DNA from 3 places in the Paenibacillus sp. FSL K6-1558 genome. Region 2 is predicted to be linked to each of the others. Evidence: predicted binding sites of a transcription regulator. Region 2 holds the regulator's gene; each other region holds the start of a gene.

Region 1 (10,878 bases), 2.7 Mb from region 2:
AGCATCCAGCTTAACTCCAGAAGCTGCAGCATTTTCCTTAACCTGTTCCGGACGGCTCGCTCCGACCAGAGCGCTGGAAACATTATTTTGCCGCAAAATCCAGGCCAGTGCCAGTTGTCCCACCTTGAGGTTCAGCTTGTCTGCAACTTCAACTAATTGACGTACTTTGCCGATGCGATCTGCGTTAATTTTCCCTTCGTCCCAGCCAAGCTTGGCTGCCCGGCTATTCTCCGGGATATCGGAGACAGATGTATATTTCCCTGTCAGCAAACCTTGTGCAAGTGGTGAATAAACAACCTGTCCGATACCTTTACGTTCACCCAAAGGAATGATCTCGCTCTCTATATACCGATCAAACATATTATATACCGGTTGATTCACGACAATATGATCCAGCAACAGGCGATCTGCTGTACCGAGCGCAGCTTCCATCTGAGCCGCTGTCCACTGGCTCACACCTACATACAGCACTTTACCATGACGCACCAGATCGTCCAGTGCACGAAGGGTCTCCTCTATCGGTGTCTCCTGATGATAACGATGGCAATAGTAGATATCGACATAATCGGTGCCAAGGCGTCTCAAGCTGGCCTCGCACTGCTCCATAATATGTTTGCGGGACAAGCCGTGATCGTTAGGGCCATCACCCATTTTGTTAAACACCTTGGTTGCGAGAACATAAGAGCTTCGTGAATACGCTTTCAATGTTTGACCCAGCAATACTTCTGCGGCTCCCCGCTCATAGGCGTTGGCTGTATCGAAAAAGTTGATCCCTTCATCAAATGCCGTTTCAATTGATTTCACCGCATTTTCACGTTCCACATATCCTCCGTACGTCAACCAGCTACCTAAGCTGATTTCGCTTACTTTCAGTCCGCTTCCACCTAACCTGCGATAATCCATGAATACATGTCCTCCTCAGAATGTAGAAATGATGAAGTTAAGTTCCATATCCTATTGTAACCCAACCTGAACAAATGGAAAAACATATAAGTAGAAACTCAGGAAAAACAGCAAAAAAAGCACACCGCGAGTGATGTGCCTTCTGTAACCTTGGTAGAGAAATTCATCTTCTCTTTTTATGGCAAAATAATACTCAGTGCATTTAAAAGCTCAGTCTGTCTAACTGGCTTTGTCAGCACGGCATCAAAAACCTCCGTCTGCTGAATATTCATATGCATCCCATATGGAACGAGCACAATGACAGGCAGGCCTTCAATCTGCTGTTTCAGCGCAATGACGAAATCGACTGTAATGCCCTCACGCAAGCCCAGATCTACAACAGCCACATCCGGCTTATAACCTTCCTTGATCCATTCATATGCAGAGGCTGAACCCGAAGTCATGCGCACATCCATCTCCCAATTCCGCATCAGGGAGGATACGCCCTGCAAAATATCAGGATCTTTGGCGAGTAGCACTTTTTTAGCTTTCAAACGTTGCTGCACACTTGTGATTTGCGGCAAATCCCAATATCTGCGTAATGGCAATGAAATCCGGAACTCGGTTTCGTCACCTTGCAGGCTGTTCACCTGGATACGACCATGCATCAGAATGGCCAGATTCTGGCTGACTGCCAGTCCCAGATTGCTACCAATCAGTTTTTCCGTACTGATCGCTTCCGGTTTGGCAGTCGAAACTCGCAAACGGTTGTCGGATAACATTTGTCCTGTGTATCTAACCCGTAGCAAAAGCAGGCTTGTATCCTCTACTTCATCTCCCCTCATCTCTGCTGTTACCAGTACAGCACCTTCCCGAGTGGAATCCATGGCGTATTGCATCACATGGCCCAACATCTGGCCAATCTTGATCTCATCACCAATGAAAACCTGCGATACGTTCAGATTCAGGTTTAACCCCAGTTCTATCTTTTTGCTCGCAGCTGTTCCGGCATAGAGATAGACAGTGTTCTCAATGGTGCTGACCAAATCAAAGGGATCATCATGAATAACCGTTTTCCCTGCCTCATTGATATTAAAATTCATCATATTGTTGAGCAGTGAAAGCAGAATATTACCGCTCGTTTCAATCATGTTCACATACTCAGCTTGTTCCTCCGACATGTCGGGTGTCCGCATCAGATCTGTCAATCCCAAAATGCCGTTCAGCGGATTACGGATCTCATGACTCATCAGTTTGAGCATTTGTGTCTTGGTCATGGCCTCGGATTCGGCACGTTCCTTCTCTGCCTGTAATTTCTCTTGCAATTGTTCTGAATGGCTGAGTCTCTGCTCCTGAACGTGCAGCGCACTCTCCAGGTCAACAACGTATCCTAGAAAAACAGCCATAGCTTTCAGCGTCTTCATATCGGTTTCACTGATGTTATACCCTGGATCATCCATTATGCATATCGTTCCGAAAGCTTCACCTGTTCTACGTACAATAGGTACTCCCACGAAAAATCGATTACCCAATCCACCCGTGACATTCATTGATCGTGTTACAGAATGTTCGGTGGTATCCGAAATGGTAACGACACTGTTATTGTCTCTTAAGACCAGACTACAGTAAGATTCCATAAAAGGAAGCGCAGTCCCTTTGACTATTAATTCTTCCTTGCGGTTGAAGGCTTCCAGAATGACATTAGTCACTCCGTCATTCGTGGCTACGAAGATGGTATTCACTCTTAATATGCCACTTAATACGTCCACAATATGGGCCGCTGCTTCTTCAATATTTTCATAGAAGCCTTGGTTAACGCCTTCTACCGTCCCCATGATCCAACCCCTCTTTGTTTGTCTTGGCTGCTATATTAAGTTCACCGATCAGAATGTTGATTCACATGCAGGGTCTGCCGGGGAATCCGAACGATTGTCACAAACTATACTTATATGTTTAACACCACAGAAGTACTAGAGAATCATACTGGTGCCTGTAACCTCTTTTCTCACCGAACAGATCTGAAAAAATACTTCGATCCACGATATCTGACTTGTAAGTTTATACTTGCAGGGTAAGTAGAAATTATACGCCTCTGTTTGAAATTTGGGAACCTCAAACCCGCGCTAAATCCCGGAAGGTGCTCTTCCACCTCACAAGGGGTGTGATCATAATCACACCCAAAAAACCACATATAGTTTATAAATGGATAATACAAATCTACATGTAGTATATAACTCGTATATTAATCAAATTATAATCTATTCAAAAATCATTTAGGAGGCACGTTACATGACTATGCTTGAGCATGCCGCACCACCGGCAACCGATCTGTTATCTGACCTGGGAAGACGTATTATTGGCGCAGAAGACGCTGATACGCTGAGGGAGAATGCAAATCTGAATGGAGATTCCTTCAGCGGCAAGATGAGCAGGCTTGGATCGGAGACAGCCAAATGGCATGCCATGCGCCATGTATTGCCAGAGGTGCTTGCAGATGCGGTGGAGAATGGCGATCTGTATGTGCACGATCTGGATCAGTATGCCCTTGGAACAACGAACTGCATTTTTATTCCATTCGATCGATTGCTTGCTTCTGGCTTCAATACAGGGAACGGATCGGTTCGCACACCACAGACCATCATGTCTGCGATGGCTCTGGTCGCGATCATCTTCCAGTCACAGCAAAACAGTCAGTACGGCGGCGTATCCGCCAACAAAATCGACTGGGATCTGGCGCCTTACGTACAACGCTCTTTCATCAAGCATTTCCGCAAAGGTCAACGGCTTTTTGATGAACAAGCCTTGCTGACGGACGAGAAGCTTCATCTGAACAGTGCTGAAGCGAAGCAACAGTGCCCGCGGGCATTTGCTTTTGCAAGTGAGGAAACAGAACTGGAGACAGGACAAGCCGCCGAATCTCTTATACATAACCTCAATACGATGAGTAGCCGAGCGGGCGGACAGATTCCTTTTACATCGCTAAACTATGGTATGTGTACATCAGCGGAGGGTCGTCTGGTGTCCCGCTCCCTGCTCGAAGCAACGATTCGTGGCCTCGGACATGGGGAAACGCCTGTATTTCCACAGCATATTTTCCAGTGTAAGCAAGGGGTTAACCAAGCTCAGGGCGACCCGAACTATGACTTGTTCCGCCTCGCGGTAACCTGTTCTTCACGGCGCATGTACCCTAACTTTGTCAATGTGGATGCAACGTTTAATTTACCTTTCTATCATCCGGAAGACCCGGACACGATCATTGCAACGATGGGCTGCCGCACACGCACCCTTGCGGATCGGTTTGGACGAAATCGGCAAAGTGGTAAAGGAAACCTGTCTTTCAATACGGTCAATCTGGTGAAACTCGGGATTCGGTTTGGCATCTGCCAAAACAATCGGGCTGTTGCGGATCGGGAAGGATTCTATGTGGCCTTGGATAAAATCATGCACAATGCCGTGGAGGGTTTACTTCATCGGTATGCCATTCAGAAAAAACAGCCTGCCAAATCATCGGACTTCATGATGCGTGAAGGGGTATGGGAAGGCGGAGAGAAATTGGAACCGGATGAGCCGGTTGCCGATCTGTTGAAACACGGCACGTTGTCTCTTGGATTTATCGGACTCGCCGAATGTATGACTGCTATGTATGGACGCCATCACGGACAAGATATGCATGTGCATCGCGAGGCGCTGAATGTCATCCGTACGATGAGAGAGTTCTGTGATCGGATGAGTGAGCTGCATAACCTGAACGTTACGCTCTTTGCTACACCTGCTGAAGGTTTATCCGGCAAATTCACCAAAATAGACCGAGCCTGTTACGGCCCGATCTCCGGTGTGAATGAACGTGAATACTATACGAACTCGTTCCATATTCCGGTCTATCATAACCTTCCTGCCTACCGTAAGATTGAACTGGAAGCTCCATTCCACGCTCTGTGCAATGCCGGAGCCATCTCTTATGTTGAACTTGACGGCAATGTGCGGGCAAATACATCAGCCTTTATGCGCATCGTACAGTACGCGCTGGCACAGGATATCGGTTACTTCTCAATCAATCATCCGATTGATCGTTGCCCTGAATGCGGGTATGAGGGGGTCATCGGTGATACCTGTCCGGGATGTGAAGTTCACGAAAATGAGGTTCACTTCCAGCGCTTGCGCCGTGTAACCGGTTATCTGACAGGAGATTACAAGGTACGCTTCAATGCTGCGAAGCAGGCCGAAGTACGGGATCGGGTGAAACACCGGTGAATTTGTTTGGTTACATTCCCGAATCGGTCAATGAAGGAACCGGCCTTCGTGCTGTGCTGTTTATCAGCGGATGCCGCCATGCATGTCCGGGCTGCTTCAGCCCGGATTCGTGGAGTTTTCGCGCAGGTGAACCCTTTACAGAAGAGCGGCAGCAACAGATTTTGCATGAGGTCACGAACCATCCGTTACTGGATGGCGTGACGTTATGCGGGGGTGACCCCTTTTTCTCAGCAGCAGCATGTACTCGTTGGGTACGTCAGTTTCGGGATGCAAGGCCAGATCTGACGGTATGGGCCTACACCGGATTCGAGTATGAGGAACTCATCGCCGACCCGGAAAGAGCAGAGCTTGCACAGCTATGTGACGTGATTATCGACGGGCGTTACCTTGCAGCAGAGCGTGATGTATCTCTGCCCTTCCGTGGAAGTCGTAATCAGCGCTTGATTGACGTGCGCGCAACGCAAGCATCTGGAAACATCGTTACATTGCATCTTGGTGCAGTGTAACGATGTTTTTTCTCCTTTTACACCTGAAACCTTTGGATGACCTGATTCAGTTCGTAAGCCAAACTTCTCAGCTCGTGAGAAAGACTTGATACTTCTTCCATCAGCGCCAGTTGTTCTTCCGAAGAAGCACGAGCCTTGTTCGCGTTACCGGATGAATCCGAAGCCACAACACCCAATTGCTCCAAAGAAGCAGCAATCTGATCACTGCTGGCTGACATTTGCTCAGAGGCGGCGGATACTTCGTAGACTTGTCCCGATACCTTCTGAATAGATTCGACAATCTGGCGGAATGTTTCTGCCGTTACTACGGATGTCTCTGCTCCTCGTTTAGCGACATCCACTGACTCTTCAATGGAAGTTACGGCCTTCTCCGTATGATTAAGGATACCTTGAAGAATCTGGTCGATCTGATCAGAAGACTCTTTGGAGCGATTCGAAAGCTTCTGAATCTCCTGTGCAACCACAGCAAAGCCTCTTCCCGTTTCACCTGCTCTAGCTGCCTCAATGGAAGCATTCAGCGCAAGCAGGCTAGTCTGATCCGCAATATCCCGAATCATGGACATGATTCCACCGATGCTGCTGTTCAATTGTTGAAGATCATGGAGAACTACAACCGTGCCTGACATGTTAAGTTCAATCTTCTGCATCTGATCGACCATCGTTGTAATATCTGCCTCACCTCGGCTAGCGAGATCGGTTGTATCCGAAGCCAGTTCAGCAACCACCTGAGACGAGTCAGCAATTCGTTTGATGCCAATGACCATCTCGCCGATGGACTCCTGGCATTCATTCGTGGATTGTCGTTGCTGTTCTGCCCCGGAGGACACCTGCAACATCGATTCGGTAATCTCTTGTGAAGCTTCAGTGGTACGTTCCGAACTCATCTGCAGATCCGCAGCTGAGCGGGTCACACTCGCAGAAGTGGACTGAATGCCTGTAATCAGTTGCTGTAGCCCCCCCAGCATATGATTAAATGCGTTGGCCGTTTGGCCGATCTCATTGTTATTGCGTACATCCAGACTGACTGTCAGATTGCCGCCTGCTGCCTGCTTCGATACGTCTGCGAGTTTCTGTAATGGTCGAAGTACAATTCGAGCCAGAATGACCATAACTATAATCATAATGACCGCAATGACAAATCCACTCCCCAGACTATACAAAAACATCCACATCTGATCCTGCTTCACTTGGGCTGCGTCCAAATCCAGACCAAAAATAGCAATCGTCTTACCCGTATCATCTTTGATCGTGCTTAGATAGGTCACCCACGTCCCTGCAGTATCCGTGTATGATTCTGTAAAAGCGGTTCCGTTCTGGAATACATGATCATATGTATCTTGAACTACTTCTGGAATTTCGTATTCGACACCGGGGACCATCTCCAGATCATAGAGTGCCTGATTGACTTGCACCCCCGTTAAGATCTGTTTCCCATCCCGTTCGATAATATCCGATTTGAATATATAAGCATTTGCAATAGAGGCAACACCGGTCATTGCATCGAGTTGTTCTTTCAATGACGTGAGTTCGGGAGATGTTGGCTTAGGTGAAGCCCCCAGTTGCTGATTCGCCTGTTCTACCCACTTATGGTTGAGCTGAAGCTGATTGGACAGCGCCTTACCTACCTGATTAATTTCTTCGTAGTAAGCCTGCTGACTTTGTTTGAAATTCAACACACTCATCAGGATGATCATTACAAACAAAATGATGGCAATCAGGACAGAACTGGTGAAAACCAAACTTCGATTGCGGAAGTAGCGTAACATTGCAGATTCCCCTTTTCCTTTACTTTTCTAGCTTACATATCCGTCCTGATAAAGAATGAGTTCGGATCCGACTCCTTTCTCCACCTTTGCCTTCAGCAAATGATATGACACTATATAATATATATCGTGATATAATTGCTTTTTTTGAATGGGGATCATGTAAAAATAAAAAAGGCCAACCGTTAAAAACAGGTTGACCTCGCATAATAGAGAATAGGAAAAAGATGGTCAGCGATCTCTTCTATTCCGCTCTCTATCGTTTACATTTTCTATATGTTAACGCACCTCAAAATGACGAACACGGACGCCCGCAGGTAATATTAGATAGATATCCTGCACTCCTGATGCGCCTGTCAGTTCAACCTCTACCGTAGACCACTGCTGGGCACCGCTTTGTGCCAGCTCTACACGTCCTGCAAGGGCACCGTCCGGGGTACCCAATCTCACTTCCAGCAGACCCCCTTGCTGTTCTGCAGATAGGCGAGCTTCAAATGTGGTGGCCCCGTTGCCAAGGTCAGCATCCCTAAAGGCAATCCACCCTTGTTCTCCTATGACACGAACTGCTGTACCACCCTCTTTGCACTCATCCAGTTCCACACCCCGATAAGCATCATAATTCTCGGCACGTGTAGTCACGCTCAAGTCACGTGCAGGTATGATCTCTCCATCTATTTTTAGATCTGCGACCAACTGCACATCGGAGGAAGATTTGGCTGCCATAATCGAATAGATGCCATCCTCGACCACATAACGATCACGAGTAACATCCCAGATGGCCAATTCCTGAACAGGCAGATCAAAATGAACAGTCGCTGTCGCTCCAGCTTCAATATGCAGACGTCGGAAAGCTTTTAGCGTTTTGAGTGGACGTTTCACTCGTGACTTTCCTGCACGCACATACAACTGCACGACCTCGTCGCTGGCGATTGAACTGGTATTCGTCACATCCACTCGAATGGTCACGCGGTCGTCTTTTCCTGCTTGCGCAGGGCTAATCTCCAGATTGCTGTATTTAAATGAAGCATAGGTCAAACCATGTCCGAACGGATATAACACATTTCCTTCAAAATATTGATACGTGCGGCCCGCTTGGATAATATCATAATCCCGGATATCAGGCAGTTGATCTTCCGATTGTACCCAAGTCATGTTCAGACGGCCTGCAGGTGCGTAATCTCCGTACAATACGTCAGCGACTGCGTTCCCCAGTTCCTGTCCGGCATGTGACGTATAGAGGATTGCCGGAATATTCTCTTGAACCCAGTTGCAGGTAAAAGGATAACTCCCTACAATCACCACTACGGTGTTCGGGTTAGCTTCATGCACAGCCTTTACCAGCTGAAGCTGTGATTCAGCCAGCTCCAGACTTGGGCGGTCCACTTCTTCTTTACCGTTAACAAGCGGGTTGTTACCGACAAATACAATCGCTGTCTCGGCTTCTTTGGCTACAGCAACAGCTTCGTCGATCCCATTCGTTACGACATTTTGCTCGAATAGCTCTGCATCACCGAATGTTGTCAACTCTTCGGCCACCTTGAGTGCATCATGGCCATCGTTCGATGTCGTCACGACTCTACCATTCCATGTGGTGAGCCCCACACGACCCTCCGCCTGTGGCAACAGATGAAACACTTCTTTGACAAACCAGCCGTACACTTCATTAGCCGAGGCAGTGACCGACTCTTCATCTGTGGTCAGGTATTTGCGGTTACTCTCTGCCTGCAACGTGTAACTGCCGAACCCCCAATCCGTCACTCGGAATGTCTCGGCTTCTTCAAAGGCTCCCACTGCCATCTCAGATGAGCCCTCCACTCTGACAAGGCCCAGCTTTTTGCCGCTTGCTGCCGATGTCAGCGTGATGCGATGGTCACCGTCCTGGTAGGTTACGTTATCACTGCCCACTTTGCCGCGAATCGCTTCCAGTGGCGTGACGCTGTAGGGTAGCGTACCAGCATACCAATCCCGATAGACCGTTCCGCCAAGCTGGCCAATCACAGCTACTTTGCCTGTTTTGGTTTTGTCCAACGGAAGGGTACCATTTTCGTTTTTGAGCAAAACCACCTGCTCTCTTGCCGCCCGGAGAGACAGCGCTTTGGCCTTCTCCGTCATCATGGATTCCTCACCAATTGCAGCGTAGGGATTGCCTTCTTCCGGATCAAATTCACCTAGACGGAATCGCACACGGAATGTATTAAACAAGGCTGTGTCGATATCTTCCATAGTCAGCAGCCCCTGCTCCAATCCTTCACGAAGCGCTTGCTTGGACAGTTCGGCATCGTCGGTGATACTGTCGATCCCCGCTTTGACCGATTCAACCGTACCCGGTGTGTGGGATTCATAATATTTATGATCATTCTTGATGCCCATCACGTCGCCCGCGTCACTGACGATGAATCCATCCATGCCCCATTCGCCTTTGACAATCTCGTTCACAAAAGGATGCAACAAAGCCGGCGTGCCATTAATCGAGTTGTACGCTGTCATCATCGACTGTGCTCCGCCTTGCTTGAATGGCTTTTCGAACGCTTTCAAATAATATTCACGCATATTGCGTGGATCAATGCTGGATGAGCCGCTACCACGATCCACTTCGTTGTTGTTGCCGAGGAAGTGTTTGAGCGTTGCCACAGCTTTGTAATACTTGGGATGGTCGCCCTGCATACCTTTGACCAATGCGGTTGTCAGCTCTGCGGTCAGTTCCGGGTCCTCGCCATACGCCTCTTCGTTTCGTCCCCAGCGCGGGTCACGTTCCATATCCACCGTGGGTGCCCACAGCGTAAGACCGTTGACGGCAGGATTCCGTTTGTAAAATACACGTGCCTCGTCTCCGATGACGGAGCCGATCTCTTTCATCAGGTCGGTATCCCACGTACATGCGAGTCCTACAGGCTGCGGGAATGAGGTAGCTTCACCAAGCCAAGCCAGGCCGTGAGCGGCTTCCGTTCCATGTTTGTAAGCAGCAACACCCAGGCGTTCTACGGCTGGCTGGTATTGCAGCATGGATTCAATTTTTTCATCGTCCGTGAGACGGGACACAAGGTCCTTCACTCGATCATTAAGTGCCATTGTTGTATCTTGAAACGGATATTTCGTTTGATGAGTTGTCATATCTATTCTCCCTTTAATGTATAGTATAGATTAATTATGATAGCGAATACATTTTAATTCACGAAAACGGACCATATCTTTCGGATTACCTCTCTAAATTAGGCAAAATACCTTTATAAAACATGATTTATTTTTATTTTAGGGGATATTAACCAAAAACCTAAAACGATTTCGGTAATCTTACTATAAAACATTCTGATATAAAAAAACAGAGGGACGTTTCAAGAAAATGTTCCTCTTCCTTTCTTAAAAATATCTAGCTACTCGTTTTTTTCTGGCATACTCTGGCAATCCTGATTAGAAGTACAGGGACTTCTGCTTCTGAACGTCCCCTATTATGCTGTGATCATGATTAGGAGGAAACC
Region 2 (10,878 bases):
ATCTGTTTGACCCTAATTCTCAGATGACTCGCGAGCAGATGTTAGTAATCCTTTACAACTACATGCAGTACAAGGGCTATCAAATACCTGAAAGCCAGTCTAAGTCCTTCACGGACGAGAGTGAGATCAGCTCATGGGCATTGGAGGCCGTTAAGGTGATGCGGAGCAACGGTATTGTATTAGGCAATTCGGACAATCTCTTTGCTCCTAAAGCCACTGCTACCCGCTCCGAAGCAGCTACTCTCTTTGTAAGGTTCATCGAACACTCGCATAATTGAAAGCGTGTACAGGATGATACGCTCCTTCTGGCTAAGCAACATACCTAAAGTCCTCCATTGTAGAGGACCATTTTAGAAAACGTCTTTTCTTTCACTTCCGATAAGAAGACAGACTTACGGAGCAATCCATCAAAAAACGCCATCACATTGAAGTGATGGCGTTTCTCTTGAACGGAGCGGTCATTGGATTGAATTCATTAACGCGTAGAAATACTGAGGTTCATGCGTTTTATTAAGACGATACCATGCGTCTAATGTTTCTGGAGAAAATACATCTAGCGCTCCTAAAACATGAACAGAAAATTCAAGTGGAGCTACTCCGGAAGCGGTGATCAGTTTTCCATCCGTAACAGCAACGTCCAATTTGTAATATTCTTCGCCTGTGTAAGACGGACAAATCATTTTAAGATACGCCAGATCATTGCTTGTATGCGAGCGGGAATCTAACATGCCTGCTTGAGCAAGTCCTATGGAAGCTCCGCAAATCGCTCCAACTACGATCCCTTCCTGTAAACACATCTCGGCAAATTTTAATATGGGCCTGTGAATATCCTCTGTCCATGTGTTTCCCCCAGGTAAAATCAATGCATCTACGCTTGTAATGTTGCACTCATCCACTGTAATATCAGGTGTTATTTTCAACCCACCCATTGTAATTACCGGAGTCTTTTCGAGCCCAACAGTAACGATTTGTACTGGAGCCAGTCCCTTTCTAAAGTATCTTCCTGAGTTCAGCTCAGCAGTTAAATAACCTATCTCCCAATCGGACATGCTGTCAAAAACATAAAGATATACTGTGTTTTTCATTTTGAATTTCTCCCCTTTTCTTATCTATCAAGGACTACAATCCATCGATAATCACTGACTATCTCATTATAAAACAGCTTCACTGACATCCGCTGTCAGTGAAGCTATTATTGTTGATAATATTCCATTAACTCTGCTGCAATAGCAACAAGCCTGTCTTTCACACTCTGGGGTTCGATGATTCGAATGGATACACCATAGGATAGAAGAAAATAAGGGACAGAATTATGAATGGATTTTTCCTCAAATAAAAAGATGGCTTGATTAGATGTTCGCTCTTGCAGATGATGGCCTAAAAACCAATGCATGCTTAGTTCGTCTAACGCTTCCGGCCTGCCTTCGATCCTTAAAGAAATTAACCCTTCCTTCCCCACAAGATCAGGTAACAGGTTTTTCATAAAAAAGTCACGGCTAGAAAAAGCTTCAGGACGCTTAAAGATTAGTTGAGTACGCTTGATCATTAAAATCCGATCTACCCGGAAACTTCGTATTTCATTTCTTCGGTGGCAAAATGCAATTGTATACCATTTATTGTTCCAGTAAACGATACCATACGGATCTATCATCCTGTTCTTTGGCTTCTCTTCATGGTTTGTACGGTAATCTATCTCTACAGTGATTTCCTTTTCAACAGCATGCTCCAATTCCGCTAATACGAGCTGACTCGAAGGGCTGGCCATGCGGTTTATCACTTCAAATCCAGATAATTGTTGGTTTAGTGCGCTCTCCTGTTGCTCATTCGAATACATTTTCAACTTGGCTGTCGCATTCTCTAATGTCTCACTCAAGGGGTATCCAGCTTCTTTTGCAAAAACAGCAGCATGAAGAAGTGTCTTTTTTTCTTCCATATCAAATAATAGAGGCGCTCTGATAAAATGATTCAGCAGACTATATCCACCATGATGGCCTGCGTCGGATATGATCGGCACCCCACTAGAACATAGTGCATCAATATACCGATAAACGGTTCTTATATTGACTTCTAGCTTTTCGGATATTTGTTTTGCAGTCAACTTCTCTCCCGAGTTCAACATCCATAGGATGGCTAACATATTATCTTTTTTGGGCATAAAACACCCCTCCCCCATATCATCATAATAGGAATTCCACATACGTCAATTGATTTTCACAAAAACAAAAGAACGGCATCTCTGCCGTTCTTTTTGTCAAACTCTTATGGAGCCTAGGGGGATCGAACCCCTGACCTCATCGCTGCCAGCGATGCGCTCTCCCAGCTGAGCTAAGGCCCCAGGATATAAAATTATATCTTGTCCAGCACTGCTGAAAACTCATTTTTACAGGCGACTTCTATATCATATAAAATCCCTTCTGGACTGTCAACAATCTTTTCTATCGCCGAAATCTTATGGAGAAGAACATTCATGTTACGGGCACACACGGCATGGCATATACCAGATGCAGCTCCGGATTGCTCTTCTCCTTTTCCCCCACTACATTAGTCCTCCAGATCTTCTTTGGACAACAGTGATTTCAGTTCTTTCATGAACATGTTAATGTCTTTGAACTGGCGGTACACCGAAGCAAATCGCACATACGCTACTTCATCGACCGGAAACAGCTGCTCCATTAAAAGCTCACCAATTTGGCGGCTCTCCACTTCAGCCTCGGCTGTGTTACGCAGTGACTTCTCCACTTCGGATACCATCATCTCCAGCGTTTCTACAGAGACCGGACGCTTCTCACACGCACGGATCAAACCACGGAGAATTTTGTCACGGCTGAACTCTTCCCGGCTGCCGTCCTTCTTAATGACAATCAACGGTGTTTCTTCGATCATTTCAAAGGTTGTAAATCTTCTCGCACACTGCTCGCATTCGCGGCGGCGGCGGATGGATTTCGATTCATTCGCTGGTCTGGAGTCCAACACTTTGGTACCTAAATAACCACAATAAGGACATTTCAACTTAGATCACTTCCCACTTTTACTTTTTACCACATATTCCCTGAGCATATCTTGTAATGAAAATCGCATTCGCGACACATAATACTTTTACCAACCCGCGAGGAGGTGAACAGCAATGGCACAAAGCAACGGTAACTCCAACAACTTGGTTGTAACTAAAGCTTCCGCAGCCCTGGAGCAAATGAAATATGAAGTAGCTCAAGAACTCGGAATCAGCATCCCACAAGATGGGTACCAAGGTAACATGACTTCTTACGAGAACGGTTCGATCGGTGGATACATCACGAAGCGTCTGGTAACAATTGCAGAACAGCAATTGGCAGGTCAATACCAATAATCATCTGCATCGTAATACGTTACACAGAGGAGCATGGGGCGGCCGGTACACTACCGGTCTGCTCCGTGCTTCTCCTTATCTTTTTCCGAGCAATCGCTTTAGAACGTATCGTAGATCTTCACATACTGATTATAATAGTAAATAACCCGTTGTACATAGTGGCGTGTCTCGCCAAAAGGAATATCCTTCACCGTTTCAAGCGTGCCATCCCATACACCATTTTTCAACCAGCTGCTGACCTTCCCCGGTCCTGCATTATAAGCGGCAATCATCACAATTTCGTTGCCACCGAACTGGTCTGACAGATTACGCAGATACCATGTCCCCAGTTGAATATTTCGCCCGGGTTCATGTTTCAATTCCTCCAGCGAAGTATCCGGAATTTTGGCTTGTTCCAGAATCCAGTTCGCCGTATCCGGCATGAGCTGCATCAGTCCGATCGCACCACGTTTGGATTCTTTACTGGTCTTGAAATTGGTCTCCACCCTGATAATCGAAGCGATCAGAAACGGATCAACCTCATAACTTTGGGATTGCGCCCGAATCTCTTCCTTATATTCAATCGGATAAAACCAGGCCATCCAGTTCGTATTTAGAAATAATACAAGTACAAAGGAAACAAACATGATCAGCAGTACACGTTTTTTACGCAATATTTTCATAATAAACCCTTATGCGTTAAAAATAATTCAAGCTGCTTCTCCGTCTGAGCCCATGATCCGCTGTTATCAATAACGATATCTGCCCGCTCTTTTTTGCGTTCAATATCCATCTGAGCCGCAATGCGTGCTTCGGCGTCAGCCTGGGTCATCTGATCCCGGTTCATCAGTCGCTCCAGTTGTACTGCTCTAGGTACATATACGACCATAACTTCCGAAAAACCTTCCTCAAGGCCCGACTCGTACAGCAAAGGAATATCCGACACCACCAGCTTGTCCGGATGTTTCAATTCGTATGCAGCCGCTCTCTCACGCATTTCCTTCCGGATCGCCGGATGAGTGATGGCCTCAAGCGCTTTACGTTCCTCAGGGTGCTGAAAAACAATACTCCCTAACTTTTTCCGATTCAGTGTTCCGTCCTCATTCAAGATAGCTTGTCCAAACCGCTGAACAGCGGCAGCCAAAACGGGATGCCCAGGCAACATAACTTCCCGGGCAATAACATCTGCATCGATGAGCAGCGCTCCCTTACTGGCCAGATAGGCGGAAACACTGCTTTTGCCTGTTGCGATTCCGCCCGTTAAGCCTATATTCATCGTCTCACCTCATAACAGCTTTATTACTCCTCAAAACAACTTGAATATTCCCATAATCATTAACAGCAGGGCCGGCAGAACTGAGAGTTTCTGCATCCAGCGCTGTGCTGCAAACCGTAATCCTACCTTCATGCCAAGTGACAGAAATGCCCCACTAAACAAAGCAATCACCAGTGCTGTCCACAGCGTAGGAAATCCAAGCAATGCCGCACCCAGACCTGCACCAAAGGCATCCAGTGACAGCGCAATTCCGAGCCACATCGCTTCCTGTGCGGAGATACTGCCTGAGTTATCCATGTCCGCCTTGGACGGGCTGCGCAAAATTTGAATAACCACACCCAGCTTGCGCAATTCAAGTGTAAATACCATGCGCTCCACCGAACCATCCGTTGGCGAAGGTTGCACTTCCAGAACCATTAATTGATTCTTGCTTCTGGATGAAAGCCCCGATTCCGTTGTTCCATTTTCTTGAAGCAATCTCTCCTGCACCAATTCACTCTCTGCTTCCTCACGTTCTTTGCCCCGCCGCCTGATCAGTTGCAAAAGCGACCACGCACCAATCACAATGAGAATGACAGCCCCCACAATTGAAGCTACTTCTGGGGACACAACATGAGATAAGAGCACACCAACCTGCATAGATAACGCGATTACCAATCCCGAACAAAGCGAAATAATAGCAATGGATAAGAGCGGAATCTTGGTCCTCCGAAGTCCATATGTAATTCCAACTCCAAAACCATCTAAACTCACTGCAAAAGCAAGCGCCAGTAATGAAATAAAATGATGCAGCACCCCGGATTCCTCCCCTGTGCGGTACGTGCCAACTGATGATGTCAGTATGGGTATATGCCCGCTTATTTCTGCCATATCAGTATATGGAGGGAGGAATCCAAGGGTGCTATGATTTCATCATTTCATTGATTCAGTTCTGGTTCGGGAGATCAAAGTCGTTGACAATTCGGGCAAAAGTGCGTCCCACGTCCGCCAACGACACTTTTTTCAATCAATGTGCCGCAGGTATGGCAAGGCTCGGCTTTACGGCCATAAATTTTCAGCTGATGCTGGAACATGCCCATCTCGCCTTGCCCATTAACATATGACTTGATTGAGGAACCTCCTGCATTCACGGCATCCTGTAGCGTAGCCACAATGGCTTCATGCAAAACCTTCAGCTGTGCTTCGGTCAGCGTCTTCGCAATCGTCTCGGGATGTATACCTGCACGGAAGAGAGCCTCGTCCACATAAATATTCCCGATGCCAACCACATATGCCTGATTGAGCAATACAGCTTTAATTTTGGTCGTACGTTTCCCCACTGCAGCGCGGAACGCGTCCACGGTAAAAGCCTCATCCAGTGGTTCCAGTCCAAGCTTCATGAGCGGTTTCGAAACCATCTCTTCACCTGCGCTGAACAGATGCATCGTCCCAAACTGACGAACATCCTTGTATCGCAATTCCGTGCCATCATTGAAGTGGAAGATGACATGAGTGTGTTTCTCCACCTCTTCGTGCTGATGATACACACCATAACGTCCCTCCATCCGCAGATGGGAGACCAGCACAAGCCCGTCCAGCAAAATCCGTAAAAACTTGCCCCGGCGCTCTACACCAATCACGGTATGTCCTGCCAGTTCCAATGCAAATGCTTCTATATCGTCAGGCCGCTGAATAATCCGCGGCAAATTAACGGTAACATGATCAATCGTTTTACCTACAATAAGTTGATTCAACGTTCTTCTGACTGTTTCGACTTCCGGTAGTTCCGGCATGATGTTCTCACCTCCCTTATATTATAACGGAAGATGACGCTCAGCGGGACCCTTTCTTATCTATTTTGCTTCATACCAGTTCTCACCAAAGCTAACCTCAGCTTTGAGCGGCACCGACAGCGGAAGCGCCTTTTCCATCACCGAAGGCACAAGCTCCTTCATCAGCTCCAGTTCATCCGCTGGCACTTCAAAAACGAGCTCATCGTGTACCTGAAGTAACATACGACTCTGTAGCTTACGTTCGCGCAGCGCCTCGTCCATCTGTACCATCGCCAGCTTAATGATATCAGCCGCAGTACCTTGGATCGGTGTGTTCATCGCGGTACGTTCCGCGAAGGAGCGTAGATTGAAATTACTCGCGTTGATTTCGGGCAGATAACGGCGGCGTTCCAGCATCGTTTTCACATAACCGTCCCGGCGTGCATCCTTCACAATATCATCCATATACCGGCGCACACCCTGGAATATTTCAAAATACTGATCGATGAACTGTGCCGCTTCTTTCCGCGTAATGTTCAAGTTTTGCGATAGACCATAATCACTGATTCCGTATACGATTCCGAAGTTAACCGCCTTCGCAGAACGACGCATGTCACTGTCCACATCCTCCGGCTTCACGCCGAATACATCGGAGGCGGTCTTCGTATGGATATCCATATCATGTACAAAAGCTTCCTTCAGACGCTCATCATCTGAAATATGTGCCAGCACACGCAGTTCAATCTGAGAGTAGTCGGCTGCGAGAATAGACCAACCCGGCTCGGACGGTACAAAGACTTTTCGAATTTTGCGTCCTTCTTCCATACGAATCGGAATGTTCTGCAAGTTCGGGAACTGGCTACTCAGTCGTCCTGTTGCTGCAATGGTTTGACGATAGAACGTATGCACCTTGCCATCCCGGTCCGATATCTCTTTCAGCAAACCTTCCACATAAGTGGATTGCAACTTGGCAAGCTGGCGATATTGCAAAATATGCTGCACCACGTCGTTATAAGGAGCCAGCTTTTCCAGCACTTCAGCGTCGGTGGAGTAGCCTGTTTTTGTTTTCTTCACGACAGGCAGGCCCAGCTTGTCAAACAAAATTTCGCCGAGTTGTCTAGGTGAGTTCAGATTAAACTCCGTACCGGACAACTTGTAGATTTCGGCCATCAGCTTGCCGATCTGTCCTTCAAATTCACGGCCAAGGGCTTGTAAGTCTTCTGTATTCGCCTTGATGCCCTGCTTTTCCATGTCGGCAAGAATACGGGATAACGGCATTTCGAGCTCATGGAACAGCGAATTCATCTCATCGCTCTCCATTGCCTGTTCCTGAAGGGGGATAATCGCGGCCAGCGCAGCGGCTTTCCGGCATAAGAAATCACCCAGAACTTCCGCCTCTGGTACTCTGTATTTAGCCCCTTTCCCCAGAACGCTATCGTCTTCAACCAGTGAAGGCAGCCCATACTTGGACGTCAGCCCGCTGATTGTCTGATTCGACTCGGTCGGGTCAAGCAAATAAGCAGCAAGCTGCACATCAAATGATGCACCTGCGAATTCAATGCCATGTGCATGCAAAGCCAAATCCACACGATGCAGATCATATCCACGCTTCGGCTGGTCGGCACTTGCAAGCCATTCCCGAACAGGAGTTGCCGCATCAGACTTTAGTAATTCCGGAGATATGAACGTATATTTCTCCCCGGCACCTACGGCAAGACCAACAAGCTTCGCCTGATGCGGATTGTCACCATGCGTTTCCACATGCAGCACATCGATCGAATCCAACATATCCATCAGATCAGCTATGTTATCTTCTGTTGCAATCGTAGATTCAACCTCAGCCGCCGGAACAGCCTCTTGCTCGGAAGCCACGCTACCGCTAAAGGACAAACGCTCCAGCAATGACTTAAACTCCAGCTTAGCCAGTGCAGGCCCTGCACTAGCTTCTTTCAATCCATCAAACTGCATATCATCCCACGTCTGTTCCAGCGGAACCTCACGGTGAATGGTCGCCAGCTGTTTGCTCATGCGTGCATCTTCGGCATGGGTTTCAATCTTTTCCTTCATCTTGCCTTTCAGTTCACCCGTACCGTTCAGCACCTCTTCCACCGATCCAAACTGGTGCAGCAGCTTCAGCGCCGTTTTCTCCCCAACACCCGGAATACCCGGAATATTATCGGAAGCATCGCCCATCAGACCTTTCAGATCGATAATCTGTAGTGGTGTCAGACCGTAACGTTCCTTAATCTGTGCCGGGTCGTACAGTTCAATCTCCGTAACCCCTTTACGCGTCAGCCCGATATGTACATGCTCGGAAGCAAGTTGCAACATATCCTTGTCACCCGATACAACGAGAACCTGTCTGCCTGCATCATCCGCGCGTTTGGTCAGCGTTCCGATAATATCATCCGCCTCGAAACCAGCCAGTTCAAACTGCGCGATCCCGAGGCCTTGCAATAGTTCTTTGAGCAAAGGAAACTGCTCGGACAACTCCGGCGGTGTTTTTTCCCGTCCACCCTTGTATTCCTGATACCCTTCATGACGGAACGTCACTTTGCCCGCATCAAACGCCACCATCACATGTGTAGGCTTGTGTTCTTCCAGCAAGCGAAGCAGCATCGTCGTAAATCCGTACACCGCATTGGTGTGCAGACCTTTCGAATTGGTCAGGGGAGGCATTGCAAAAAATGCCCGATAAATAATGCTATTTCCATCTATAAGAATAAACTTGTCCATTCCAGCACCTCGCGTATCATATGGTCAGACTGTACTTACATACCTACTCTCATGATACCATACCTGCCACCTACATCAAAAAAACTTCACACCCCTTCTCACCACATTTCTTCCGCAAAAAAAGAACCTCCTTCCCAGTCAGCCTGTGCACAGGCCAGCCGGAAGAAAGTTCTCTCATTTCGATCATCAACTCTGATCTTGTATGTGCATGTTTCATTGCTTGTGCAGCAGTGCCTGCCCAGAACAACTTATTGATTCAGGTCCGGACGCTGACCTGTGACCAGATACACCGTGCTCTCACCGATGTTGGTCGCATGATCACCAATACGTTCAATGTAACGCCCAACCATCAAGAGCAACATAGCCTGAGATGCATTCGTTGGATGTTCAGTCATTAATGTGTAGAGATCACGAATCATGTTGCTGTACAACTGATCGACTTGATCATCGGTTTGTGCCATTTTATAGGCCAGATCCGTATTTTCTTTCAAATAGGACTCTATGGACTCATCAATCATGGATTTTACCACTTCCGCCATACGCGGGATATCCACCAGCGGCTTGATCAGCTCTTGACCTTCCATACGAATCGTTACCTTCGCCACGTCGAGGGCCAGATCCCCCATACGCTCCAAGTCACTGGAGATTTTGAAGGCCACGATAATACGTCTTAAATCCTTCGCAACGGGCTGCTGTGTAATAATCAGCTTGGAGCCCAGCTCCATGATTTTGTCCTCAAGGGCATTGAGATTCGCATCATTCTTAATGATGATCTGAGCTTTCTCTACATTCAATGTCTGCAAACTCTCAATCGCACCGTCCAAGGCATTTCCTACATGTTCCCCCATTTGTTTCAGCAGGGAGCGCAGTTCTTCCAGCTCTTGATCAAATTCTTTTCTGCGAATCATAGATTTCATGTCCTCCTTCTCCATCATCTCCGGGTAAGCCGGGATCATCCTGTTCAGCTCGCCTTAACCAAACCGACCGGATATATAGTCCTCGGTCCGGGAATCTTGCGGTGTGGAGAATAACGTCTCCGTATCAGCTGCCTCCACCACTTCACCATTCAGGAAAAATACCGTTCGTCCAGATACTCGTGCTGCCTGATGCATGTTGTGAGTAACCATGACGATGGTATATTTATGATGCAACTCTTTGACCAATTCCTCGATTTTCAGCGTGGAGATCGGGTCCAGCGCCGAAGTTGCTTCGTCCATCAACAACACATCCGGCTGTACAGCCAGTGCACGTGCGATGCACAGACGTTGTTGCTGTCCGCCAGACAGGCTTAACGCCGATTTTTTCAGCACATCCTTCACTTCATCCCACAATGCCGCATGAACCAGACTCTGTTCGACGAGTTTATCCAGTTCTGCTTTTTGGGTTACGCCGTGCAGACGTGGTCCGTACGCCACATTGTCATAGATCGATTTTGGAAAAGGATTCGGCTGTTGGAATACCATTCCTACCCGTTTGCGCAGCGTCTCCACTTCAATTTCATTACTGTAAATATCCGAACCGTTCAGCATAACTTGTCCTTCCACACGAACACCCGGAATCATGTCATTCATCCGGTTCAACGTGCGGAGCAATGTCGATTTACCGCAGCCTGACGGCCCGATAAACGCTGTGACGGTTTTCTCCGGCAGATCCATCGATATATTTTTAAGCGCGTGATGCGTATCATAGTATAAATTAAGTCCATCAATGTGAATGAGGTCTTTCATGGATGCTCACTTCTCCTTCGTTGCAGGGATCATCGGATTCCCTTTACGTTGAGACCGGCGTTC
Region 3 (10,878 bases), 190 kb from region 2:
CACATGAGCCTACCTTTTATACCGGGGCAGATCAGCTCGACTGGATACAGCAAGATCCGGTATATGAAGCCAAGCGCAAGCTTATTGAGGATTACGGCATGGCGATCTGGAGATATCACGATTATATGCACATGGCGAAGCCGGATCGAATCTATACCGGTCTGATTCGAGAGCTGGGCTGGGAGCCAAATCAGGTTGATTATGCTTTTCCGTGGATTTATGAGATTGAACCCATGCAGCTTCGCGATCTGGCCGAAGAGTTAAAGGAAAAGCTAATGATAAATGTATTGCAGGTCGTGGGCAGCCAGGATATGACATGTTCCCGTATCGGAATCCTTGTTGGAGGCGGAAGCCTCGGATTAGGCAAAGAATCGATGCCGATGGAACTCATGAAAGAGCAACAACTGGACGTCATGATCTGCGGCGAGATTACGGAATGGACGTTGTGTGCATATGTTAATGATGCATCAATGCTTGGGTTAAACAAGGCTATGTTAGTCATTGGTCATGAACGAAGCGAAGAATGGGGAATGAAACATATGGCGGAATGGTTACAGCTGCTCGTTGGGGATATTCCGGTTCATTTTATCGATGCAAAAGAACCGTTCCTATATGTGTAACACAATCAACAACATTCAGATGTTCCTAGAATGAATTGGGAAAGGGAGCTTACATAGAACTGCGTCTGAAATCAAACAATGAGAACACCACGTTTGAAGGAGGCTGCAGGATATGATACGAAATCAAGCGAAACAGGGATATTCGGTTAAAATGAGGTTTCAAATGCGGATCTTCCTGTGTTTCATCATAGCTATTATTGGAGCAGGAGGAACTGGGGTTTCTGCCAGACCAGCCATGTTACCGGAGCCGGCTTCATCATCATCTCAGTTCAATCGAATGGCCATCATTATCGATGATGTGGGCAACGATATGAAGGGTACGAAGGAGATTCTTGATATGCCTGTGAAGCTGACTGTAGCTGTGATGCCTTTTTTGAAAACGACGAAGAAGGATGCGATTGCTGCACATGAGAAAGGCATGGATGTAATTGTGCATATGCCGATGGAACCCAAGAAAGGCAAGCCGGAGTGGCTTGGGCCAGGGGCAATCACATCCAATCTGACAGATGAGCAGGTTCGTGAACGGGTTGAAAAGGCAATTGATGATGTGCCTTATGCCATCGGCATGAACAACCATATGGGTTCTAAAATCACATCGGATAAACGCATCATGTCCATTGTGCTGGATGTATGCCTGGAACGCGGCCTCTTCTTTGTGGATAGCCGTACAAATTTTCGTTCCGTGGTTGGCGATCTTGCCATAGCCAAAAATATGCCGCCTGTGGGCAATGACATTTTTTTGGATGATCAAAATTCAAAGGCACATATTCGCAAGCAACTTGATTTGGCTGCTCAGCGAGCAGTTGAGAAGAAAAGCTGTGTTGTCATTGGTCATGTCGGTCATACAGGCATGAATACTTCGGCAGTGATACGGGAGTCGGTCTCCCGCCTGCAGAATCAAGTTCAGTTTGTAGGAATCGGTGATATGGTAAGGGATGTATGGCACTGGCAGGTTGCACCTACACTACCGACAGATAATAAATAATACCATCCGCAATCGACTGGGCAATTCGCTTTTGCTCTGCCGGGTCACTGATTCTGGCCCGGTCGGCTGGATTGCTTAAAAACCCGGTCTCCACAATGACTGCCGGATGTTTCACATAATTTAGCATGTAAAACGGTTTGCCCCAGACCACTTCACGGTGTGTACCGCACAATTGGTTCATGGCATCCTGGATCGATTGTGCCAGCAGATAACTGCGTCCCTCTTTCTGATGAAGCACTACCGGACCGTGCGTAGCTGAACGAGGGCTCCAGTTCGCATGAATGCTAACGACGATATCGGTGCTGACTTCCTCACTAAGGCTTTTGCGCTGTGCGAGATCCCTGATGTGACGTGAGCGACTGTTTAACCAACGGTTCTCATCACTAAGTGCGTAATCACCCAGACGGTTAATGATGACGGTGTAACCTTTGCCGCGAAGCAGCAAGTATATCTTTTGACTGATCGCTAAATTAATGTCTTTTTCCAGAACACCTGCTTCGGATGTTCCTCCGTCAATACCTCCGTGGCCAACATCCAGCAGGATAACGGGTGCGGCAAAAGCATGATGACTTGAATGATAGGCATCGCCATCGGTAATTGGCATGATGGACGGCCGATAGGCAGATGGATCGTGAAGAGTCAGTGTAGAAGCAGAGGAGAAACCGGTCATAGAATAAACACTAATCAGCAGGGCTATAGAAGTTGTCAGAAGTAGCTTAAACATCGAATTATACACTCCTTCAAAATATAAGTGTTGAAGAGAAAAAGGCAGGATGGATACCTTTGGCATTAGACTGTGCATTTTAGATCATTTCATACGCTATTTGCACAAAAAAATGTTTAGTTCAATCACGTCTTGCGCACAATAGGGATAACGTTAGATCACGAAGGTGCGGAAGAAGAGGGAGGCTGCTATATGGCTAAAAGTGATGAACTGGTTAAATATATTACGCAACGTGTAGTACATTACATCGACACGCCGAAAGATGAGCGAAAGGAACGGAGAGCACAAAGCAGAAGGAAAGAACCCTGGTCCATGAAATGGTTTGGCATGATTCCATTTGCGGTATCCTTATGGGTAGACAAGAAAAAACGAAGATCAGAGAAGAGTTGAACCGATTCTTCAAAAAGACGAACACGAGTGCCAATTCAAGAAGACGCAATCCTGTATTAGGATGCGTCTTTTTATGAATCATTTTGAGTTATAAAAAAGATTATGAGTACATGTATTAAGGATTAGTCTTGTAGAAATGTCCATCATGCAAAAGCTTGTTCAAGGGAATGAAGCGTTGTGTGGAGTTAAAACCACCAAGACCAACGTAAAGATCAAACGTTGAACCTGCAATACTCCATATCTGGTATCCGCTTACTGGCAAAGGACCACCGTAGAACAGATTCCATTCTTCTGCTGAGAAGACAAGGGCTTCTCTATAGTTCTGCTGGAGCTGTTGCTTCACTTGAGAGGGTTGCAGAGGTTCAGATGTCAGCCAGGTTAGTTGAGATGAAGGGTCAAAAGCAGGCTGTAGAATAACAGGACTCGTCTGCAATCTTGTTGTATCAAGTATGGGTATCTGTTGTTGCAACTCCTTTAACTCGAAAAATTTCGTTCCAGAGCCAGTCTCTACACGTTCTAACTGATCAACTGGCAACAAGTCTCCATTGGATGCATCGATGTACATCGCGGGATGATTTACACGTTCCACTTTCCAATAAGCCAAAAGAGGAGGAGCATATAGAAGTGTAAGCTTTCCGCCTGAGGTTTGTAATGTTTTTACATCCAAACCCTGTCGTTCCAGAGCCTGTCCTAGTAGTTCGTTATTATACAGGGATTGTTCTCCCTGACCATACTCACTGAGAAGGAGCTGCCCTTGCGGAGTTGTGGAAATAATCATATATCCAACGGGCTTGTCCTGAATCCTGGCATGCACAAACCAGCCATGGTTACCTGGACCTAATGGATAATATTCAAGTTTCGCTACAAGCCAATCTGGATTGGAGGTACCGAGTGCGTTCACTTGCAGTTGCGCGAATTGCTCTACAGAAGCGGGTGCAAACCTGTTAGTTGGTGCCGCTGCATGAGCCGTCGGCCAGATGGAGAGAAGAGCAAAGCAGATGATCATGCTCAAGAAGACCGATAGGCAATGCCTGATATTTCGTCGTTTTGACCGGGGCCGTTTTTTCATCGTAAACACCTTCTTCCTGACTTCATTGTAAAGTATAGGGGATGCAAAGGGTGATGCAACCTGTCGGTTCAATGGTTATGAATAAACACTACTTTTGCCAGCATTTGCAGGAAAAGTAGTGTCTTCGTCTTATCTTAAGTGAAACATGCCGCTACTTATGGCAGTGACCTTCACCTTCGGCTCATATTGCCAGATCATCTCGGTTCGTCTGTTCTCGTACTGCAGTTTCATCGCTTCACGATCTATGACCGCCTGTTTTGCTTTTTCTTGGTCAGGGTCTACATCATCTTGCGTCTGTTGTATGGTAGATTCGGCGGCCATTTCCACGTCAGCTGGGACCGGTTCTAATATGCCGCGAACCCGATTAATAACAGGACGAACCGTTTCATCTTCAGTAACCTCAGTCTCAGGCATGTCTTCTCGCAGTACGGCTTCATAGTAGGCGTCCACCACATCGAGTTCGAGTTGCAGGCGTTCTTTCGCTTTTTCCGCCCAGCTATAATCGAGCCTGCTTAAGTGAGCGGTGAGATGTGATTCGAGAGCAGCCCCTGCATCAGCGAGCGAAATTTTCGGTGACTGAGCATGCATATTTTCAGCCAGTCTTGGACTGAGATCACGCCGGCTCAGCTTGCTTCCGAACTTTTCGATGATTTCACCCGATCTTAGTGAAATGCCAAGGAAGTGTAATTCCTCCCGTTTCAGGTCACAAGCAAACTCGACTTTAAAACAAACCCCTAGCCAAGGTTCATACACAGCCGGAGATGTGGCCCTGATCTGGCGTTTGGCGGCTTGTTCAAACAGGTTTACGAAGGCGCCACCTTCGCGTGCTGCAGCAAATATCTGCTGTAATCTGCGGCTACCATACACGACATCTTCTCGCAGAATGCGTCCGGGACCAAGCTGCGGCATGGAAGGCGTGATGCCAAAATAACGTCCGAGTATCGTTTCTTTCGGAGCATCAGGCTTCGCTTCAGGTGGCGTTTGAACAGGCTGAGACGCTTTGGCCTTGGCTTCCGCCGCCTCAGTGATCTGCTGATAAGCTTCCGGGTCAAAAACAAAAGTAAATGACATGGTCTCAGGCTCCACCCCTACACGCTCCACAAATCCCCAGTAATACGGACGGTTCGTTAATGCCTTGTCTGCTTCAGGTGATAATTTAACCGTCACATGAGCAGGTGACCGCTCCATGATCTGGCAATCCAAAGCTTCCAGATAGGTTAGGACGTAAGCTTGGATCTCATGCGGTGACATTGTCATGGATATCAGTTACCCCCTTTGTGAAGATCAAGTTTGGTGATTAAAGGCACCTCGTCAGCAACTTCGCGCTGAATTGTGTTCAGCGACTGTCCGAGCGAGTTCATTTTACGGCGAATATCCTCTTCGTTCTGCGATTCCAGCATAATTTTGTACAGACTCTTTTCGATCGATTCCTTTTTCTCGAGCCGTTCGAGAATGACATCCAGTCCACCGATGACCATCTCGAACATATTAATTTTCTCATGCAACAGATGCAGGATATGTTCCTCAATCGTACCTTTCGTAGACAGGTTGAAAATGTTAACGTCATTCTGCTGACCGAGCCGATGAACCCGGCCAATCCGCTGTTCTACCCGCATCGGGTTCCACGGTAGATCAAAGTTAATCATATGGTGACAGAATTGCAGGTTGATGCCTTCACCACCAGCTTCCGTTGCAATCATCGCCTGAACACGGCCACGGAAAAGATCCATCATCCAGTCCTTTTTGCCTCGATTCATCCCGCCCCGATAGGGAACAGCCGTTAGTCCGTTGTTACGAAAATAATTCAGCAGATATTCCTGCGTCGCTCGGTATTCCGTGAAAATAATGACTTTTTCATTCATATCTCGAATCAGTTCCATCGTTTTTTCGGCTTTTGTATTTTCTTTAATCGCCTTGATATGAGCCACCAGTTCCCAGATTTTATCCCGCAGTGGAGAATCCAGCGGTAGCTTTTTGGACAGATTGACGAGTGTTACAAACACAGCGTCCCGACTGCTACAGACTTCCCGTTGCAACGTAACGAGCGAAAGCATGCTGCTAAGGTTGCCGCCTGCTTCCTGGTATTGATCTTTGACAAACGAGGTTACCCCGTCATAGAGTGCTTGCTCTTCAGGCGAAAGTTGCAGATCCACGTTAGAGACGTTGCGTTTTGTAAATTGCACGGGGCCTTCGCCACGCCTGTTACGGATCATGACTTTGGACAGCTCATCTTTGAGCTGCTCCTGATTTTTGGGCACACGTTTATCGACGACAAAGTTGGCGGCAAAATCGCCTTGACGACCAAGCTGACCGGGCTTCAGCAGGTTAATGAGATTGAAAAGCTCGCTCATGTCGTTCTGCACAGGCGTAGCAGTGAGTAGCAGGCAGTATTTTTTGCGTAATTGCAGCATGAATTGATAATTGGTTGTTTTTTTATTTTTGAGTTTATGTGCTTCATCAATGATGATCATGTCATAGTCCATACCTAGTAACATATCTTTGTGCGGGTCTCTCTTGGCAGTGTCCATAGAAGCAACAACAACGTCATTTTGCCAGGAATAAGCCTTTTTCTGTGCAACTGCCGGGATGCCAAATTTGGAATTGAGTTCACGTACCCATTGCAATACCAGAGAAGCGGGGACAAGAATTAACACTTTAGATACAAGACCACGAACCATATATTCTTTCAAAATCAGGCCGGCTTCAATCGTTTTGCCCAGACCTACTTCGTCGGCGAGAATGGCTCGGCCTGACATTTCGAATAATACTTTGCGTGCCGTATCCATTTGGTGAGGAAGTGGGGTCAGATCTTGCAAATGTTTCAGACATTGAATTTCGTCAAAGTTCGGAATGAGATTCGTTTCTTCCGCCTGAATACCGAGTTGAAAGAGTCGGTAATCCCCCCATGGGCCGCCCTTGTCCAAACGAGATTCAAGCTGTTCCAGCCAGCTTCGATCAAACTCAAGAGGAACAGGTAAGTCAGCTACAGGTTGATTCATATGATGCGGATGTTTCCGGTTCATGATGCTTCCTCTCCGTTCTTGTGTTATTCGTAGGTAATAGTATGGACGAAGGAAGGCAAGTTCATAACCCGTTTCAGAGGATCTATGATATAGATCACATAGAAAATCAACATATAGTGTAATATAATGGTTATAAATCACTACATGTAGTATCTAGGCATAAATTATTCTCAAAGACAGCATTGAATTTAAAATGAACGGTTTATTCGGGGAGGTTGATTGCAGAGATGGCATCCAACAATACAGGAACGAACCAACAAGTGAAGCATCATGAGAACAAACATAAGCTGGAAGGGCTCAGCGAGAAAATATTTCTCGATCGGTACGCATGGAAGGACGCCGATTCAAATCATGCAAAAGTCGGAGATGTAGTACTTGTATTAACGAAAGATGATCCCAAGTTTCCGGTGAAGGAAGTCGGTGAGATTGTTGAACGGCAGGCACAACTAGTTAAAGTGCGGACACGTAGCGATACGATCATTGAGACCGATGTGGAAAAGTTGACACTTACGATAGAGAAAACACCGGAAGAGATGTGGGATCGTCTTGCCCGAGCGATGGCAGCTGTTGAATCGACACCTGAACAACAGGCTGTTTGGGAGAAGAAGTTTCGCTTGGTGCTGGATGACTGGAAACTGGTTCCTGGTGGACGTATTGCTGCTGGTGCAGGGGCCAGTGATGAGTTGACGCTGTTTAACTGTTATGTCATTCCTTCTCCGCAAGACAGCCGGGGCGGCATCATGAAGACGTTGACCGAAATGACTGAAATTATGGCTCGCGGCGGTGGCGTGGGTATCAATCTGTCATCCCTTCGTCCGCGGCGGGCTGTGGTGAAAGGTGTGAACGGCTCGTCCAGCGGATCGGTATCCTGGGGCGGTTTGTTCAGTTATACGACGGGGCTTATCGAACAAGGCGGTAGCCGCAGGGGTGCGCTGATGCTGATGATGAACGATTGGCACCCGGACGTGCTGGATTTTATTACGGTTAAACAAACGATGGGGCAAGTGACCAATGCCAATCTGTCGGTCTGCGTAAGCAATGCGTTCATGGAGGCTGTGAAGCAGGACGGTGATTGGGAGCTTGTTTTTCCCGATACGAGTGACCCGGACTATGATTCGCAGTGGGATGGGGATCTGACCAAATGGAAAGAGGCAGGCCATAACGTTATTCCATACCGGACAGTGAAGGCACGTGAAATATGGTATACGATTATTGAATCCGCCTGGAAATCAGCCGAACCCGGTGTTGTATTTATGGAGTATTACAATCAGATGTCGAACAGCTGGTATTTTAATCCGATCATCTGTACTAATCCTTGTGGGGAACAGGGCCTTCCAGGCTGGGGCGTATGTAATTTGTCAGCAATCAATTTGTCCAAATTCTATGATGAAACAAACCACGATGTGGCATGGGAAGAGCTGGCGGAAACGACGCGCATTTCGGCAAGATTTCTGGACAATGTGATTGACGCGACGCCGTATCATTTTGAAGAAAATCGATTAAATCAGCAACGTGAACGCCGGGTGGGGCTAGGAACCATGGGACTTGCGGAGCTGATGATCAAACTGCGTATCCGTTATGGCAGTCTTGAATCGCTAGATTTTCTCAATAAACTGTATGGATTTATGGCAAAGGAAGTCTATCTCGCTTCAGCGGAGATTGCCGCGGAGAAGGGGGCGTTCCCGGCGTTTGAGGCAGAACCTTACTTACAAAGTGGATTTATGAAACAGATGATCGCGACGTACCCAGAGGTTGGAGAGGCGATCCGTCAAAAAGGAATTCGTAACGTGACGCTGATTACTCAGGCGCCTACGGGAAGTACCGGAACGATGGTGGGCACATCGACTGGCATTGAGCCGTATTTTGCTTTTAAGTATTTTCGCCAGAGCCGTCTTGGGTATGATGAACAGTTTGTGCCGATTGCTGAGGAGTGGCTGGAGCAACATCCTGGTGAGTCCCTACCGGATTATTATGTGACGGCGATGGATCTTTCGGCCGAAAATCATATTCGCGTGCAAGCTGCCATTCAGAAGTGGGTGGACAGTTCGATCTCAAAAACGGCAAACTGTCCGGCTGATTTTACGGTGCAGGATACGGCAGAGCTGTATGAGCTAGCTTTTGATCTAGGTTGTAAAGGGGTAACGATCTATCGGGACGGCAGTAGAGATGTTCAAGTACTTTCTACTTCGAAGAAAGAAGACACCTCAGCTATTGAGGGGCAGAATGCGGATAAAGAGGAATTCAACAGTCTGGTAGCTGAGTCCGTTTCGGTAGCAAATCCGGTGTATGCAGAGCGAGAGTCCAGTTTGCCAGACTTGGGAGAACAGACTACGGGTGTGGTGGATAAACAATATAAACGTCGTCCACAAGTATTGCGCGGAGCAACGTATAAGATGCATACGCCGTTTGGCATGGCTTACATTACGATTAATGATCTGGACGGAACACCGGGTGAGATTTTCCTCAACGTAGGCAAGGCAGGCTCCGACGTGTTTGCGATGGCGGAGGCACTGGGCCGGGTGTGCTCTCTATTCTTGCGATATGGCGATCATGGTCATAAGGTGGAGTTGCTTATCAAACATCTGAAAGGCATCGGAGGTTCAGGGGCCATTGGTTTTGGAGCTAATCGTGTGGAATCCATTGCGGATGCCGTCGCGAAAGCGTTGGAAAGCCATGTTCAGATAAATGAGGATATTGGAGTGAAGAATCCGATCAGTGCTAAGCGTATGAACAGCAGCAACAATACAAAGGAAGTTCTGCTGAACACGCAGACACCGACCTCACAACTGGACGATGCTGGAGGTGAGGGGCAAAAGACTCCTATACAATCTATCGACTTATGTCCTTCATGCGGCTCGGCGTCCTTGATCAATGTGGAGGGCTGCAAAACATGCAGTAACTGCGGATACAGCAAGTGTAATTAAGCTATTCCAGAACAAATCTGGAGTGAATTGTTGCTCTAATGAGCCTGAACAAGGATGTTCAACCTAAAAAGTGTACAGACGAAGTGCTGACATACCAGCACTTCGTTTTTTGTGTTGCTAGACTTCAATCGAACTGCCTAGACGTCGATAGGTCTCTTTAGTCAACGGTGTACATTGAATCTAGTTTCATCTGAATTATTTATTCATTAGACATCCCTTTAATCTTAAATATGTTAAAATAAGGACGGTGTTCTTACAAATCCAGTTAAAAGAGGCACATATTCCGTTTAAATGAATGTTCATGTCAGGTTCTGGACGAAGGAAGGAGGTAGCATCTATCATGAATAAACATTGGAAAAAGTACTTGTTTTTGTTTGCTCTGATCGTGCCGATCTCAGTAGGTACCATTTTTACGCTCCCATATCACCATCGATATATTGCAGTAGCTCTATTTCCACCTCTATTTTGGATGCTCTACTATTCATGGATCACATTAGAAAGAAAACGGGATCGTTAGTAAAGGGTGGTGGAAAGGTGACAATGAAGGCGTTATTAACATTAAAAGAAGCTTCTAAGAAATACGGCGGCCGAGAAATTTTAACAGATGTATCGCTTGTGATTAGCCAAGGAAATTGCATTATTATAAGAGGAAACAACGGTTCCGGGAAAAGTACGATGCTCCGAATGGTGAGTGGATTAATTCCATTAACGTCGGGTCAAAGGTTACTTGAGCATAGGAATCTGGTGATTGGATATACCCCGGATCGATTATCGAAACTAAGGATGACTTCGACGGAGTATCTGACACACATGGGCAGAATATCAGGTATGACTAAGAAAGAGTTGAAAGAACGTATCAAGGAGTTGCATGATTTGTTTCGTCTTGAACAGAGTGATCAGTTGAAGATGAGTCATTTCTCAAAAGGAATGTTGCAGAAAACAAATGTAATGCAAGCTATGATTAAGCCGCCAGACCTTCTGGTATTAGATGAGCCTTTCTCAGGATTGGATGAAGAGTCAACGGGGCATTTGCTTCATTCTCTGAACAAAATTAAGGAAGAAGGGACATCGATTTTGGCAGCCGTGCACGATCCGTTATTAGCAAGTCAATTGGAAAGCAACACATACTGGATTCATCAAGGA

What was found. Region 2 encodes NrdR, which represses ribonucleotide reductase genes. Its sites were predicted from a motif close to AACACNATATATNGTGTT; they were not measured.
Region 1: the regulator NrdR is predicted to act here: its motif matches at 3,064-3,081, upstream of MHI38_RS13940 (anaerobic ribonucleoside triphosphate reductase).
Region 3: the regulator NrdR is predicted to act here: its motif matches at 6,948-6,965, upstream of MHI38_RS26565 (adenosylcobalamin-dependent ribonucleoside-diphosphate reductase).

Annotation. Positions count from the first base shown of each region.
Region 1 covers NZ_JBBOCV010000001.1:3,233,313-3,244,190, forward strand. The annotation lists gene MHI38_RS13930 (aldo/keto reductase family protein) at 1-903, opposite strand, end outside; gene MHI38_RS13935 (hybrid sensor histidine kinase/response regulator) at 1,080-2,717, opposite strand; gene MHI38_RS13940 (anaerobic ribonucleoside triphosphate reductase) at 3,172-5,133, shown strand; gene nrdG (anaerobic ribonucleoside-triphosphate reductase activating protein) at 5,130-5,639, shown strand; gene MHI38_RS13950 (methyl-accepting chemotaxis protein) at 5,657-7,405, opposite strand; gene MHI38_RS13955 (glycoside hydrolase family 3 C-terminal domain-containing protein) at 7,682-10,513, opposite strand.
Region 2 covers NZ_JBBOCV010000001.1:5,904,027-5,914,904, reverse strand. The annotation lists gene MHI38_RS25795 (S-layer homology domain-containing protein) at 1-278, shown strand, start outside; gene MHI38_RS25790 (type 1 glutamine amidotransferase family protein) at 459-1,085, opposite strand; gene MHI38_RS25785 (WYL domain-containing protein) at 1,193-2,155, opposite strand; tRNA gene MHI38_RS25780 (tRNA-Ala) at 2,263-2,335, opposite strand; gene nrdR (transcriptional regulator NrdR) at 2,542-3,009, opposite strand; gene MHI38_RS25770 (alpha/beta-type small acid-soluble spore protein) at 3,125-3,346, shown strand; gene MHI38_RS25765 (lytic transglycosylase domain-containing protein) at 3,445-4,008, opposite strand; gene coaE (dephospho-CoA kinase) at 4,005-4,601, opposite strand; gene MHI38_RS25755 (manganese efflux pump) at 4,632-5,396, opposite strand; gene mutM (DNA-formamidopyrimidine glycosylase) at 5,546-6,373, opposite strand; gene polA (DNA polymerase I) at 6,434-9,088, opposite strand; gene phoU (phosphate signaling complex protein PhoU) at 9,337-9,996, opposite strand; gene pstB (phosphate ABC transporter ATP-binding protein PstB) at 10,060-10,815, opposite strand.
Region 3 covers NZ_JBBOCV010000001.1:6,092,622-6,103,499, forward strand. The annotation lists gene MHI38_RS26530 (Nif3-like dinuclear metal center hexameric protein) at 1-620, shown strand, start outside; gene MHI38_RS26535 (divergent polysaccharide deacetylase family protein) at 733-1,605, shown strand; gene MHI38_RS26540 (N-acetylmuramoyl-L-alanine amidase family protein) at 1,580-2,329, opposite strand; gene MHI38_RS26545 (YqzE family protein) at 2,522-2,719, shown strand; gene MHI38_RS26550 (hypothetical protein) at 2,835-3,788, opposite strand; gene MHI38_RS26555 (YqhG family protein) at 3,918-5,045, opposite strand; gene MHI38_RS26560 (SNF2-related protein) at 5,051-6,811, opposite strand; gene MHI38_RS26565 (adenosylcobalamin-dependent ribonucleoside-diphosphate reductase) at 7,039-9,735, shown strand; gene MHI38_RS26570 (hypothetical protein) at 10,076-10,252, shown strand; gene MHI38_RS26575 (ABC transporter ATP-binding protein) at 10,276-10,878, shown strand, end outside.